Regions from separate parts of the Actinomadura sp. ATCC 39365 genome, predicted to be linked through region 2. Evidence: riboswitches for the same ligand, from Rfam matches in the RefSeq annotation. Region 2 holds a riboswitch; the other holds the start of a gene.
What was found. Region 2 has a riboswitch for cyclic di-AMP ahead of ACNF49_RS42955 (C40 family peptidase). Riboswitches for the same ligand answer to the same signal wherever they lie in the genome.
Positions count from the first base shown of each region.

Region 1: it holds a riboswitch for cyclic di-AMP, as region 2 does, so the genes downstream of both, ACNF49_RS45715 (CHAP domain-containing protein) here and ACNF49_RS42955 (C40 family peptidase) in region 2, are expected to answer to the same signal.

Region 1 is NZ_CP184335.1:9,551,520-9,557,130, forward strand. Features, by position in the region: gene ACNF49_RS45700 (Tm-1-like ATP-binding domain-containing protein) at 1-461, opposite strand, end outside; gene ACNF49_RS45705 (nuclear transport factor 2 family protein) at 472-969, opposite strand; gene ACNF49_RS45710 (TetR/AcrR family transcriptional regulator) at 1,067-1,615, shown strand; gene ACNF49_RS45715 (CHAP domain-containing protein) at 1,669-2,382, opposite strand; cyclic di-AMP (ydaO/yuaA leader) riboswitch at 2,396-2,534, opposite strand; gene ACNF49_RS45720 (luciferase domain-containing protein) at 2,796-3,143, opposite strand; gene ACNF49_RS45725 (glycosyl hydrolase family 18 protein) at 3,386-5,344, shown strand; gene ACNF49_RS45730 (PP2C family protein-serine/threonine phosphatase) at 5,505-5,611, shown strand, end outside.
Region 2 is NZ_CP184335.1:8,893,158-8,898,768, forward strand. Features, by position in the region: gene ACNF49_RS42945 (M48 family metallopeptidase) at 1-678, opposite strand, end outside; gene ACNF49_RS42950 (gluzincin family metallopeptidase) at 690-1,472, opposite strand; gene ACNF49_RS42955 (C40 family peptidase) at 1,677-2,159, opposite strand; cyclic di-AMP (ydaO/yuaA leader) riboswitch at 2,290-2,453, opposite strand; gene ACNF49_RS42960 (C40 family peptidase) at 2,816-3,742, opposite strand; gene ACNF49_RS42965 (NYN domain-containing protein) at 3,875-5,197, opposite strand; gene ACNF49_RS42970 (phosphotransferase family protein) at 5,342-5,611, shown strand, end outside.

The DNA.
Region 1 (5,611 bases), 660 kb from region 2:
TTGACGCCCGCGACGTCGACGACGCTGTACATGAGCGTCACGTCGGTCTCCCCGACGTAGGCCGAGACGTCGCCGCTGACCATGGTCGAGACGAGCAGTTTGGGCAGGCCGACGGGCAGCGCCCGCATGACGGCGGCGGCGATGGAGGAGCCGCCGCTGCCGCCGAGCGCGAGCACGCCACTCAGCTCGCCGCGGGCGTGCAGGTCCTTGGCCAGGGCCGTGGCCCCGGCCGCCATCGCCGCCAGCGCGGCGCCGCGGTCGCCCGCGCTCCTGAGCCGGTCGAGGCCGGTGCCCGCGGCCCGCGCCACGGCCTCGGCGGGGACGTCGGCGGTCAGCTCCGGGGCGCCCATGACGCCGGTGTCCATGAGGACGACGCCCTGGCCGGCCCGGATGATCAGGTCGCGGACGAGGGCGTACTCCTCCCCCTTGGTGTCGAGGGTGCCCAGCAGCAGAACCGCCATGTCAGACCTCCTACGATCGGCCTTCCGACCTTACCCCGGCGATCTCCGCGTGGCGGATGCCGAGGACGTCCACGCCGTGCTCGGACAGCGGGCGGGAGCCGAAGATGCGGCGTTCCTCCTCGGTGATGGCGACGTCGTTGATGCTGGCCTCCCGGCGGCGCATCAGCCCCGACTCGTCGAACTCCCACTGCTCGTTGCCGTAGCTGCGCCACCACTGGCCGGCGGCGTCGCGGGACTCGTACTGGAAACGGACGGCGATGCGGTCGCCGGTGAACGCCCACAGCTCCTTGCGCAGGGCGTAGTCCAGCTCGCGGTCCCACTTGCGGCGCAGGAACCCGGCGATCTCGGCGCGGCCGGTGACGAACTCGCCGCGGTTGCGCCACACGGAGTCCTCGGTGTAGGCGAGCGCGACGCGCTCGGGGTCGCGGGTGTTCCAGGCGTCCTCGGCGGCCTGGACCTTGATCCGGGCGGTCTCCTCGGTGAACGGCGGAACGGGCGGGCGTGTCATGAGATGTCCTCTCCGATCGAGAGAACGGTCGTTCTCCCGGGTTGTGCGATAGCGTAGAGAACGATCGTTCTCCGCGGCAAGCACCTGGAGGGGTGTCATGGATCACGAGCAGCGGTTGCTGGACGCCGCGGGCGACCTCTTCTACCGCCGCGGGGTGCAGGCGGTCGGCATGGACGAGATCCGGGCCGCCTCCGGCGTCTCGCTGAAACGCCTCTACCAGTGCTTCCCGTCGAAGGAGGCGCTGGTCGTGGCCTACCTGCGGCGACGCGACGAACGCTGGATGACCTCACTCACCGCGTACGTGGCCGACGCCGGCGACCGCATCCCGGCGGTCTTCACGTGGCTGGAACGCTGGTTCACCGAGGACGACTTCCGCGGCTGCGGGTTCGCCAACGCCTTCGCCGAGCTGGGCGCCGGTTCGGCGGACGTCCGTACCGCGGTGCGCGAGCACAAGGAGCGCCTGCGCGCCTACCTGCGCTCGCTCGCCGAGGAGGCCGGAGCCGGCGACCCCGCCCTGCTCGCCGAGCAGTTGCTCACCCTGATCGACGGCGCCACGGTGACCGCGATGATCTCGCAGCAGCCGGGCGCGGCCCGCTCGGCCGGGCAGGCCGCGGCGACCCTGGTCCACCGGCACCGGCGGCCCTGAACGCGAAAAGAGCGCACCCCCCGCGGGGAGTGCGCTCTTTTCGCGTCGCAGGATCAGGCGGCGTACGACGGGTAGCCGTAGCCGACGACCTGGGAGGTCGGGCGGACGCGCTGCTCGACCTTGCCGTTGCCGGTGTTGCCCTCGATCGTGGAGATCGTGCCGTCACCGTTGTCCTTGACGACGAAGCCGACGTGCTGGATGTCGTTCAGGCTCTTGCTGCCGCTCCAGGAGAAGAAGACGACGGCGCCCGGCTTGGCCTCGGTGCCCCAGCGGTCGTTGGCGGCGAACCACTTGGCGTGGCTCACGGTGTAGGCGTCCCAGCCGACCTGCGGGCGGGCGCCGGTCTGCTCGCCGACCCAGGAGACGAACATCGAGCACCAGGGGGCGTTCAGGTACATGGCGCGGTTGCCGCCGTCACGCGCGGCGGTCTCGGCGGCGCGCTGGGAGTCGGCGTACCACTTCTGGAACTTGGTACCGCCGCCGTTGGCGTCCTCGGAGGTGCCGACCTGGGCGCGGGCCGTCGCCAGCACCTGGGCGGCGGTGACGTTGACCTTGCCCTTGGCGCTCTCGTCGGCGGCGCGGTTCTGCGCGACGTGCGGCTGGGCGGCCACGCCGGCGACCTTGGCGGTCTGGGTGGCGGTGTGGGCGGTGGTGGTGTCGGCGTTCACTGCCGCGTGCGTGCCGAGCACGCCGGCGACGGCGGTCGCGCCGAGGGCGATCTTGGCGAGGTCGAGCTTGTAGGCACGGTGAAGACGGTGCTTGGCCATGAGGGTGTTACTCCTTGCGCTTCCGTGCCGCTTGCCGGGTTAGCTGACGGGTTCGGGCGGGAAGCTGCCCTACGGCACCACGGTGCCGATTCACCCCATTGGACACATGGGTCCCCGGTTCCGCGCACAGGCGGATTCAGCGGTCTCTTGGTCAGGCGAAAGGGCTGACGCATCGTCTTCCCGGGCCCGGGAAAGGGCCTGAAGGTATATGTGCGACGCCCGGATGCGGAGATGTCCGCATCGACTCTGTACAACACGGGTCGAGCTTGGGTAATTCCCAGGCAATGCCATCCCTACCTGGGACGACTCCCCGTTCGGCTGTGTACAAGCAAGCTACCCGGCGAGTAATTCCCAGGCAAATGGCGGCATTGAATTCGACGGTGCGTGGGAGAAACGCTACGCACCGAATCGGTTCACGCCACGTGCGCCTTTATCGCCACGCTCGTGAGGGCCAGCAACAATTCCAGATCGGGCTCCGCGTCGACCTGCACGGCGACCCAGGCGCGGTCGCGGCAGGCATGGACCTGGTCGCACGCCCGCAGGTACGGCTCCAGGCGGCCGATGGCGGGGGCGGTGAGCCGTACGTGGATCTCGTCCCGGCCGGCCAGGCGCAGGATCTCGGTTCCGTGTACGGCGAAGGTGACCTGCTGACCGGTGCCGCTGACGTTCAGCGACGGCCAGGACCGTAACTCCGCGACCGCGCGGACCACGTAGGGCCCGCGTCGCGTGGGCGTCCGCCGCCAGGCGGAGATTCCTGCCACGCTCCAATGCTGAGCCACGGCTCACCCCGCCGTCAGCCCCCGTTCCTGAACCGTTATCCCGTCGTGAACGGGCGCGTCCAGGGTCTGACCGGCACGATTACGGACACCTGACCGATGAGTATTGACGCTCCCCCAGGCAGAGGCTACCGTCGATTCACAACTTAAAGGAAACTTTCCTAATAGTTTCCCCAGAAGTCTCCCATCCCACTCCCCACACACCCCCCAACGGATGTCGGAGCGACATGAAACACACCATTCTGAGCAAGGTCCTGGCGGGAATGGCGGCATTGGCCCTGCCCCTCACCGCGGCCGTGGCCGCCCCAGCGCTCGCCTCCGCCAGCACGGTGGCGTACGCGGCGGCCTGGGCCCCGTGGACCGCCTACACGGCGGGCACGGTCGTCACCTACAACGGCGTCGACTACGTCTGCCTCCAGGCGCACACCTCCCAGCCCGGCTGGGAGCCGCCGAACGTGGCGGCGCTGTGGAAGGTCTCCGGTGGCGGCGGCAGCGACACGACCGCGCCGTCGGTGCCGGGCAACCTGCGCTCGACCGGCGTCACGGACACGAGCGTGGCCCTGGCCTGGAACGCCTCCACCGACAACGTGGCCGTGACCGGCTACGAGGTCTACCGCGGCGGCACTTTGGTCACCACCGTCACGGGCACCACGTACAACGACACCGGCCTCACCGCGAACACGGCCTACAGCTACACCGTGCGCGCGCGTGACGCGGCGGGCAACCGCTCGGCCAACAGCAACCAGATCTCCGCGACGACCACCGGCGGCGGTGGCGGCGACGACAAGACCCCGCCGTCGGTCCCCGGCAACCTGCGCTCGACCGGCGTCAGCAACAGCAGCGTCTCGCTGGCCTGGAACGCCTCCACCGACAACGTGGCGGTCACCGGCTACGAGATCTACCGCGGCGGCACCCTGGTCACCACCGTCACGGGCACCTCGCACACCGACACCGGCCTCAGCGCCAACACGTCGTACAACTACACCGTGCGCGCGCGTGACGCGGCGGGCAACCGCTCGGCCGACAGCAACCAGATCACCGCGACCACCACGGGCGGCGGCGGTGGCGGCGGCAACAAGGTGCTGGGCTACTTCGTCCAGTGGGGCATCTACCAGCGCGGCTACCACGTCAAGAACATCGACACCAGCGGCTCGGCGGCCAAGCTGACCCACATCAACTACGCGTTCGGCAACGTGCAGAACGGGCAGTGCACGATCGGCGACAGCTACGCCGACTACGACCGCTTCTACCAGGCGGGCGAGAGCGTCGACGGCGTCGCCGACACCTGGGACAACGGCGCGCTGCGCGGCAACTTCAACCAGCTGCGCAAGTTGAAGAAGAAGTACCCCAACCTGAAGGTGCTCTTCTCCTTCGGCGGCTGGACCTGGTCCGGCGGCTTCGGCCAGGCGGCGCAGAACCCGACGGCCTTCGCCGACTCCTGCTACAAGCTGGTGGAGGACCCCCGCTGGGCCGACGTCTTCGACGGCATCGACATCGACTGGGAGTACCCGAACGCCTGCGGCCTGACCTGTGACACCAGCGGCGCGGCGGCGTTCAAGAACGTGATGTCGGCGCTGCGCTCGCGCTTCGGCGCGAACAACCTCGTCACCGCGGCCATCACCGCCGACGGCAACGACGGCGGCAAGATCGACGCGGCCGACTACGGCGGCGCCGCCCAGTACGTCGACTGGTACAACGTCATGACGTACGACTTCTTCGGCGGCTGGGACGCGCAGGGCCCGACCGCCCCGCACTCGCCGCTCACCACCTGGGACAAGATCCCGGTCCCCGGCTTCTACACCGACAACGCCATCCAGAAGCTCAAGAGCAAGGGCGTCCCGGCCGCCAAGCTGCTGCTCGGCATCGGCTTCTACGGCCGCGGCTGGACCGGCGTGACCCAGGCCGCGCCCGGCGGCACGGCGACGGGCCCGGCGCCCGGCACGTACGAGCAGGGCATCGAGGACTACAAGGTCATCAAGACCCGCTGCCCGTCCACCGGCACGGTCGCGGGCACGGCCTACGCCTACTGCGGCAACCAGTGGTGGAGCTACGACACGCCGAGCACCATCGGCGGCAAGATGAGCTACTCGAAGAACCAGGGCCTCGGCGGCGCGTTCTTCTGGGAGCTCAGCGGTGACACCACCAACGCCGAACTCCTCACGGCCATGAAGAACGGCCTCGGGTAAGTTCGCACGTCAGGGCCGGTCCCGGGTTCCGGGGCCGGCCCTTCGCCGTCTCCGGCGCGCCGCAGGACGGAACGCGGACGCCTTGGGAGAAGCTGGTCTCCGGGGGTGAACGACGATTCTGTGGGGTGGCGGGCACAGGCGGCCCTTCTTCACGACACCGGTGTTCCTGGTCGGCCTGATCGGGATCACGGCGCTGGTGGTCGGGCTGGACAGGTTCACCGGCGGGGGCGCGGAGCTCGTGCCGGTGCTGATCTTCCTGCCCGCGAT
Region 2 (5,611 bases):
GACCAGGGCGAGGGCGGCGCCGGCCGCGCGCCTGGAGCGGGACTCCGCGCGTTGCCGTTCCCGGGCGATCAGGTGCTCCGCCGTTCCCGTCAGCTTGCCGGGCCGGGGACGGGGCTCGGCGTCGTCGGCGTTCTCGGCGGCGGGGGCGTCCTCGGTGTCCTCGGCGAGGGGGGTGGCGGGGTCGCCGTTGCGCTTGCCGCGGCCCTTGCCCTTGCCTCCGCCCTTGCCTCCGCCTTTGCCGCCCTTGCCCTTGCCGCGGCCTTTGCCGCCCTTGCCCGGGTCGTCCGTGTGCTCGTCGGGGTTCTCGGGGCCCTTCCCGGAGCCGTCCGAGCCCTCGGCGGCGGGGGCGCCGGCGCGGGTCGCGTGGGGGCGGTCGTCGGGGGTGGGGGGCTGGGGGTGACGGGGGTCCTCGGTGTCGGGGTCGGCGTCCGCGTCGGGGCGGGCGTCCGGGTCGTCCGGGTCGTCCGGGTCGTCGGGGTGTCCCGGGGATTCCGGGGGCTCGTTCGTGCCGGACGGCTCCGGCGGTCCACCGTCGCCGGGCCGGTCACCGCCGTCGTCCCTGACGGCCACACCGCCGCCGTGCGCCGCCGCGACCGCCGTGCCGGGCTCGTCGGCCCCTCCGGCGACCGCTCCGGCGGGCTCGTCCCCTTCCCGGGGCGGGTCGTTCCGCTCGCTCATCTGCCTCCCCTTCACGCGAGCTGCTCTCGTACGTACTCGCGCCACCGTGCCGCCAGCGTCTCGGCGGTGAGCCCCACGGAGGCGAGCGCCTGATCGACGCCGGCCACGCGGGCATCACGGTAGAGCCGTACCAGGGTCCCGTCACCGAACCGGTCTGCGAGGAAGCGACACGCCATCCAGGCCTCCTGGTACGCCCGCGCGAGCCGTCCTGGATCGGCGGCCGTGGGGGCGAAAGCCGCAGGTCCGGGCAACTCGCTCGGCAGCCGGCCGGCCCGTACGTCGGCGGCGAGTTCGGCGGCGGCCGTCCCGACGGGGAGCCCGGCGTCGCGGTAGGCCACGTAGTCGGCGAACCCCTCGTAGAGCCAGACGGGCAGCCGGTCGGTGCCCGCGGCGACGTGGGTGAGCTCATGGGTGAGGACGACGTCGCGTCCCGTGGGGGTGAGCCGCGCGAAGGAGCCCGGCACGATGATCACCCTGGCGCCGTCGGCCACCGCGGCCAACCCGTCCAGCGGGCCCGTGCCCGCCAGCCCGGCCGCCTCGGCGTCGGAGTCCGGCACGACGACCAGCGCGCGTACCGGCCGGCCGAGCACCGCGGACACCCGCCGTCCGGCGAGGTCCGCCCGGCGGGCGAGGTCGGCGAGCACGCCGGGGTCGGCGCGGTGCCCCACGACCACGGACCGCGCGCCGCGGGCCACCTGACCGCCGTCGCCCCACAACCCGCGCGCCCCGGCGGGCAGGACGGCGGCGGGCGGCGCGTCGGCGACCACGAGAACCGCCGTCGACAGCAGCAGCACCGAAAGGAGCAGACGCGGACCACGGAGGGACGGACGCACCTGCGAGGACACGGCCCGATGCTAGTCGGCCCAGGACGCTCCCGGCCCTTTCACGAGGCCGGCCCCTTCGCCAGACCGGTCCCTTCAGGAGGCCGGTCCCTTCACGAGGCCGGGCATGCGACAGGCCCCGGCCCGGACCGGGGATGGTCCGGGCGGGGCCCGTTGTCACGCGCCGGGACGCACCGCGCCGACGAACGACGACTTCCGCCATCCGCCCAGTTTGTCGATGCGCACCCGTTCGCCGGTCCGCGGCGAATGGACCATCTTGCCGTGGCCGACATACATGCCGACGTGGCCCAGCCCGTTGAAGAACATCAGGTCGCCCGGCTTGAGATTGCGCCAGGAGACCTTGCGCTCGATGCGGGCGAACTGGCTGTTCGTCACGCGCGGGAGTCGCACTCCGGCCTTCTTCCAGGCGTACTGGACGAGTCCGGAGCAGTCGAACGCACCAGGGCCCGTGGCCCCGTACCGGTACGGGTCGCCGACCTGATGCTTGGCGACGGCGACGGCCCTGCGGGCCTTCGACGCCTGCCGCGCGGCCTTCGCCGACTTGGCGGACCTGGCGGTCTTCGCCGACTTGGCCGACTTCGCAGTGGCCGCCTTGGCGGTGCTGGACACCGCGGTGAGCCTGGCGGCCGATTCGCTCACCGTCTGCGCCTCGGCCGGCACGGCATGGAGAGCCGCACCTCCGGCCGTCACGGTCATCGTGAGTGCGACGCCCCTCAGGGCAAGACGGGACAGACGGGGGTTATGCAGGGAGGTAGACAGGATTTCTCCTTGTGTCTTCCACGAACGCCTACCGGGTTAGCTGACGGATTCGGGCCTGGAAGTCGCCCTACGGCGCGATGACGCGCCGATTCACCCCTGATCCCGGGGGATTACGGGATCTTTGGGTCCCCGGCTCCGTGCCTCCTGGCTGCACGGACTCGGCAGGTCGCCGCCCGATGGTTGTCTCTGCATAGGGATATCGGCGGCGACCGATGGATTTTCATCTGGTCCGCATCGGGGGTTCCGATGTCGATCCGCGGTGCGCATGGCTTGCTGACCGCGACGCCAGAAACTACGCGGAGGGGTCAAGATTTGGCAAAGGGAGACACCGGCTGTAAAGATCAGATAAAGGTGGGAGTAAAGGGGGAAATCCCTGCTGGAGCAGCGGGTTCCGTTACCACTTTGTGACCCTTCTCACACTTCGCGGCACACCCGATTGTCAGGACTCTTTCGCCCCGTTTGTCCCTTTCACCCCAGGGGCCGCGGACAGCCCGAAGCCGCCCGCGATTCCGGTCGCCGGGCGGTCAGGGGGCGGGTCAGGGGCGGATGGCTCCGACCAGGGGGCGGCGGTAGTCGGCGAGGCGGACGACCTTCACGACGTCGCCCGTCTGCGGCGCGTGGACGATCTTGCCTCCGCCCGCGTAGATGCTGACGTGCCCGAGCCCCTCGCTGAAGATGAGGTCCCCCGGCTGGAGGTCCTTGATGTCCACCTTCCGGCCGGCGCCCCAGGCCCACTGCTGCCACGTCGTACGCGGCAGCGTGACACCGGCCGCGCGCCAGGCGGCCTGGGTCAGCCCTGAGCAGTCGTAGCCGCGCGGGCCCGTGCCCCCGTAGATGTACGGCTTGCCGACCTGGGCGAAGGCGAACTGCAGGACGGCGGCCGCGCTGCCCGAGGCGGGGCCGGTGTACTTGATGCCGGTGCTGTTGGGGTTGCCCGGGTTGTAGGCCCCCAGCTTGTCCAGGAGCTTCTTCTGCTGGCCGACCAGCTTCAGCACCTCGGCCCGCTCCCGCTGGACGGCGTCCCGCTCCTTGTCGGCGTCGGCCAGCGCGGTCTCGGCGTTGTCGCGCTCGGCCTTGAGGCCCTTGTTCTCGCGGTCGAAGGCGGCCAGCTTCTCCAGCCGCTCGCGCGAGAGCTGCCCGGCCATGGCCAGCCCGGCCAGCAGGTTCTCGGGGTTGTCGACCCCGACCATGCCGGGCAGGGAGGTGACGTCCCCGCCCATCTTGTACGAGTCCACCGCCGCCCTGATGATCTCGGCCCGCAGGTCGGCGACCGTCTGCAGCTTGCGCTTGTAGCGGTCGTTCAGCGTGGTGTAGGCGTCCTTGGCCTTCTTGTAGTTCTCGGTCGCCGTGTTGTACCGGTCGACGACCTTGTCGGCCTTGTCGTTGAGCTTCTCGAGCTTGGCCTTGGCCTGTTTGAGAGTGGGCTTGGGATCAGCGAGCGCCGCACCCATCGGGACCGTCATCAGTCCGATCGCGAGACCCGCGGCCACCGTCACCCGGCCAAACCTCACAGCGTCGCCTCCCAGGGATTACACCTGGGGCGAAATAGTACAGAAGTGGCGGGTGGGGTCTCGCCAATAGTGCTAATTCGTAACTTATGCGCGGCCCAGCCGGCGCAGCAGCAGACCGGACGGAACCGGTCTGGCGCCCATGCGGCGGACGGACTCGGCCACCTCGCGGTCGGAGGAGACGACGGCGATGGCCCGGCCGGGCGGCTCGGCCCGGACGAGCTGGCGGATGAGGTCGTCGGCGATCTCCCCCGGCGCGCTGAACAGCACCCGCACCCCGCGCGGCGCCACCACCTGCACCGGCGCGTTGAGCTCGGCGCCGTCGAAGACCACCGTCACCTCGACCCGGGTCTGGGCGACCAGCCCGCCGAGGCCGGTCATCAGCCGGTTGCGCTGGTCGGCGAGGGTGAGCGTGCCGTAGCCGGTCTTCGTGACGTTGTAGCCGTCGATGATCAGATGGACCTGCGGCAGCGCCAGGAGCTGGTCGAGCAGCTGCGGGTCGTCGTCGGCCAGGGCCCGCGCGGGCACGCCGCGCACCCCCGGACGCTCGCCGGTGCTGGCCGCGACAGAGTCGGCGGGCCTGCTGATCGTGGTGGGCAGCGCCAGCTCCCTGCGCAGCCCGGCCGAGGCGTCCTGGAGGGCGTCGAGCAGCACCCTGACGCGGGCGTCCTCGATGCTGCGGCCCTCGCGGGCGGCCCGGCGGGAGGCTTCGAGCTGCTTCTCCACGTCGGCCGGGCGCTCGCGCAGACGGCGCAGCTCGGCCTCGCCCGCGTTGCCGGCGGTGGAGGCGGCGTGCCGGGCGTCGTCGGCGGCCTGCTCCATCTCCTCGGCCCTGCGGGTGGCGGCCTTGGCCCGCTCGCGGGCGTCGTGGAGCTTGCGCCGCAGGTCGGAGTTCTCGGCGCGGGCCGCCTTGATCTGCTCGCGCAGCCGGTCGGCCTCCTCCTTGGCGGCGGTCTTCTGGGCGGCGAGCTGCTCGCGCAGCCGCGTCACCGCCTCCTCGCGCTCGGACCCCTCGGCCGCCACGGCGGACTGCTCAAGGTCGGCGCGGGCGGTTTCGATCATCTCCGCCCAGCCGGGCGGCCTGGTGAGATAGGCTGCGGCAGCCACCAGCACGGGGTCGGCGGCGGGCGGCACACTGCCCTCGGCCAGCGCGGCGACCAGCTCGGGCCATCCGGCGGCGACTGATTCTGCGACCAGCTCGCGGAACTTCTTGTCGTTCTCCAGTTGCGCGGCGATCGGCGCGCTGCCCAGCTTGGCGCGCTTGCGCGGGTCGAACTTGGCGATGCCGCGCAGCGGCGGCGGCACGGAGACGGCGGGCATCGTGCCGAGAACCTGCGCGGCCAGGTCGACGACATTGAGGCGCACCTGCTCGGGAAGCGGGCGAGACAGGCCTTCACCCGCTGAACTCATCCCACTTGTCCCTTCGTGACATGCCCTTTCAGACAAGGGTACGGCTCTTGCGTACCTGACCGTAACGGTCCCTTGAACCTAGACAAGCGCTTGGTAGGGGGTATACGACTGAGCCGGGGCAGCGGTTCGGCGTGGAGGTGAGCGGTGACGGAACAGATGCGCACGTCCACGCGTGACCTGGAGGAACTGCGCGAGCGGGCGTCCCGCTGGCTGCGCGGCCGGGTCGGCGGGGACGCCACGGTGTCGGAGCTGTCGCGGCCCTCCGGCAACGGCATGTCGAGCGAGACCCTGTTCTTCACCGCCACCTGGGCCGCCGGGACGCGGCGGTGCGTGGCCAGGCTCGCACCTGCGGAGGAAGCCGTCCCGGTGTTCCCCGCCTACGATCTGCGGGCCCAGTTCGAGGTCATGCGGCTG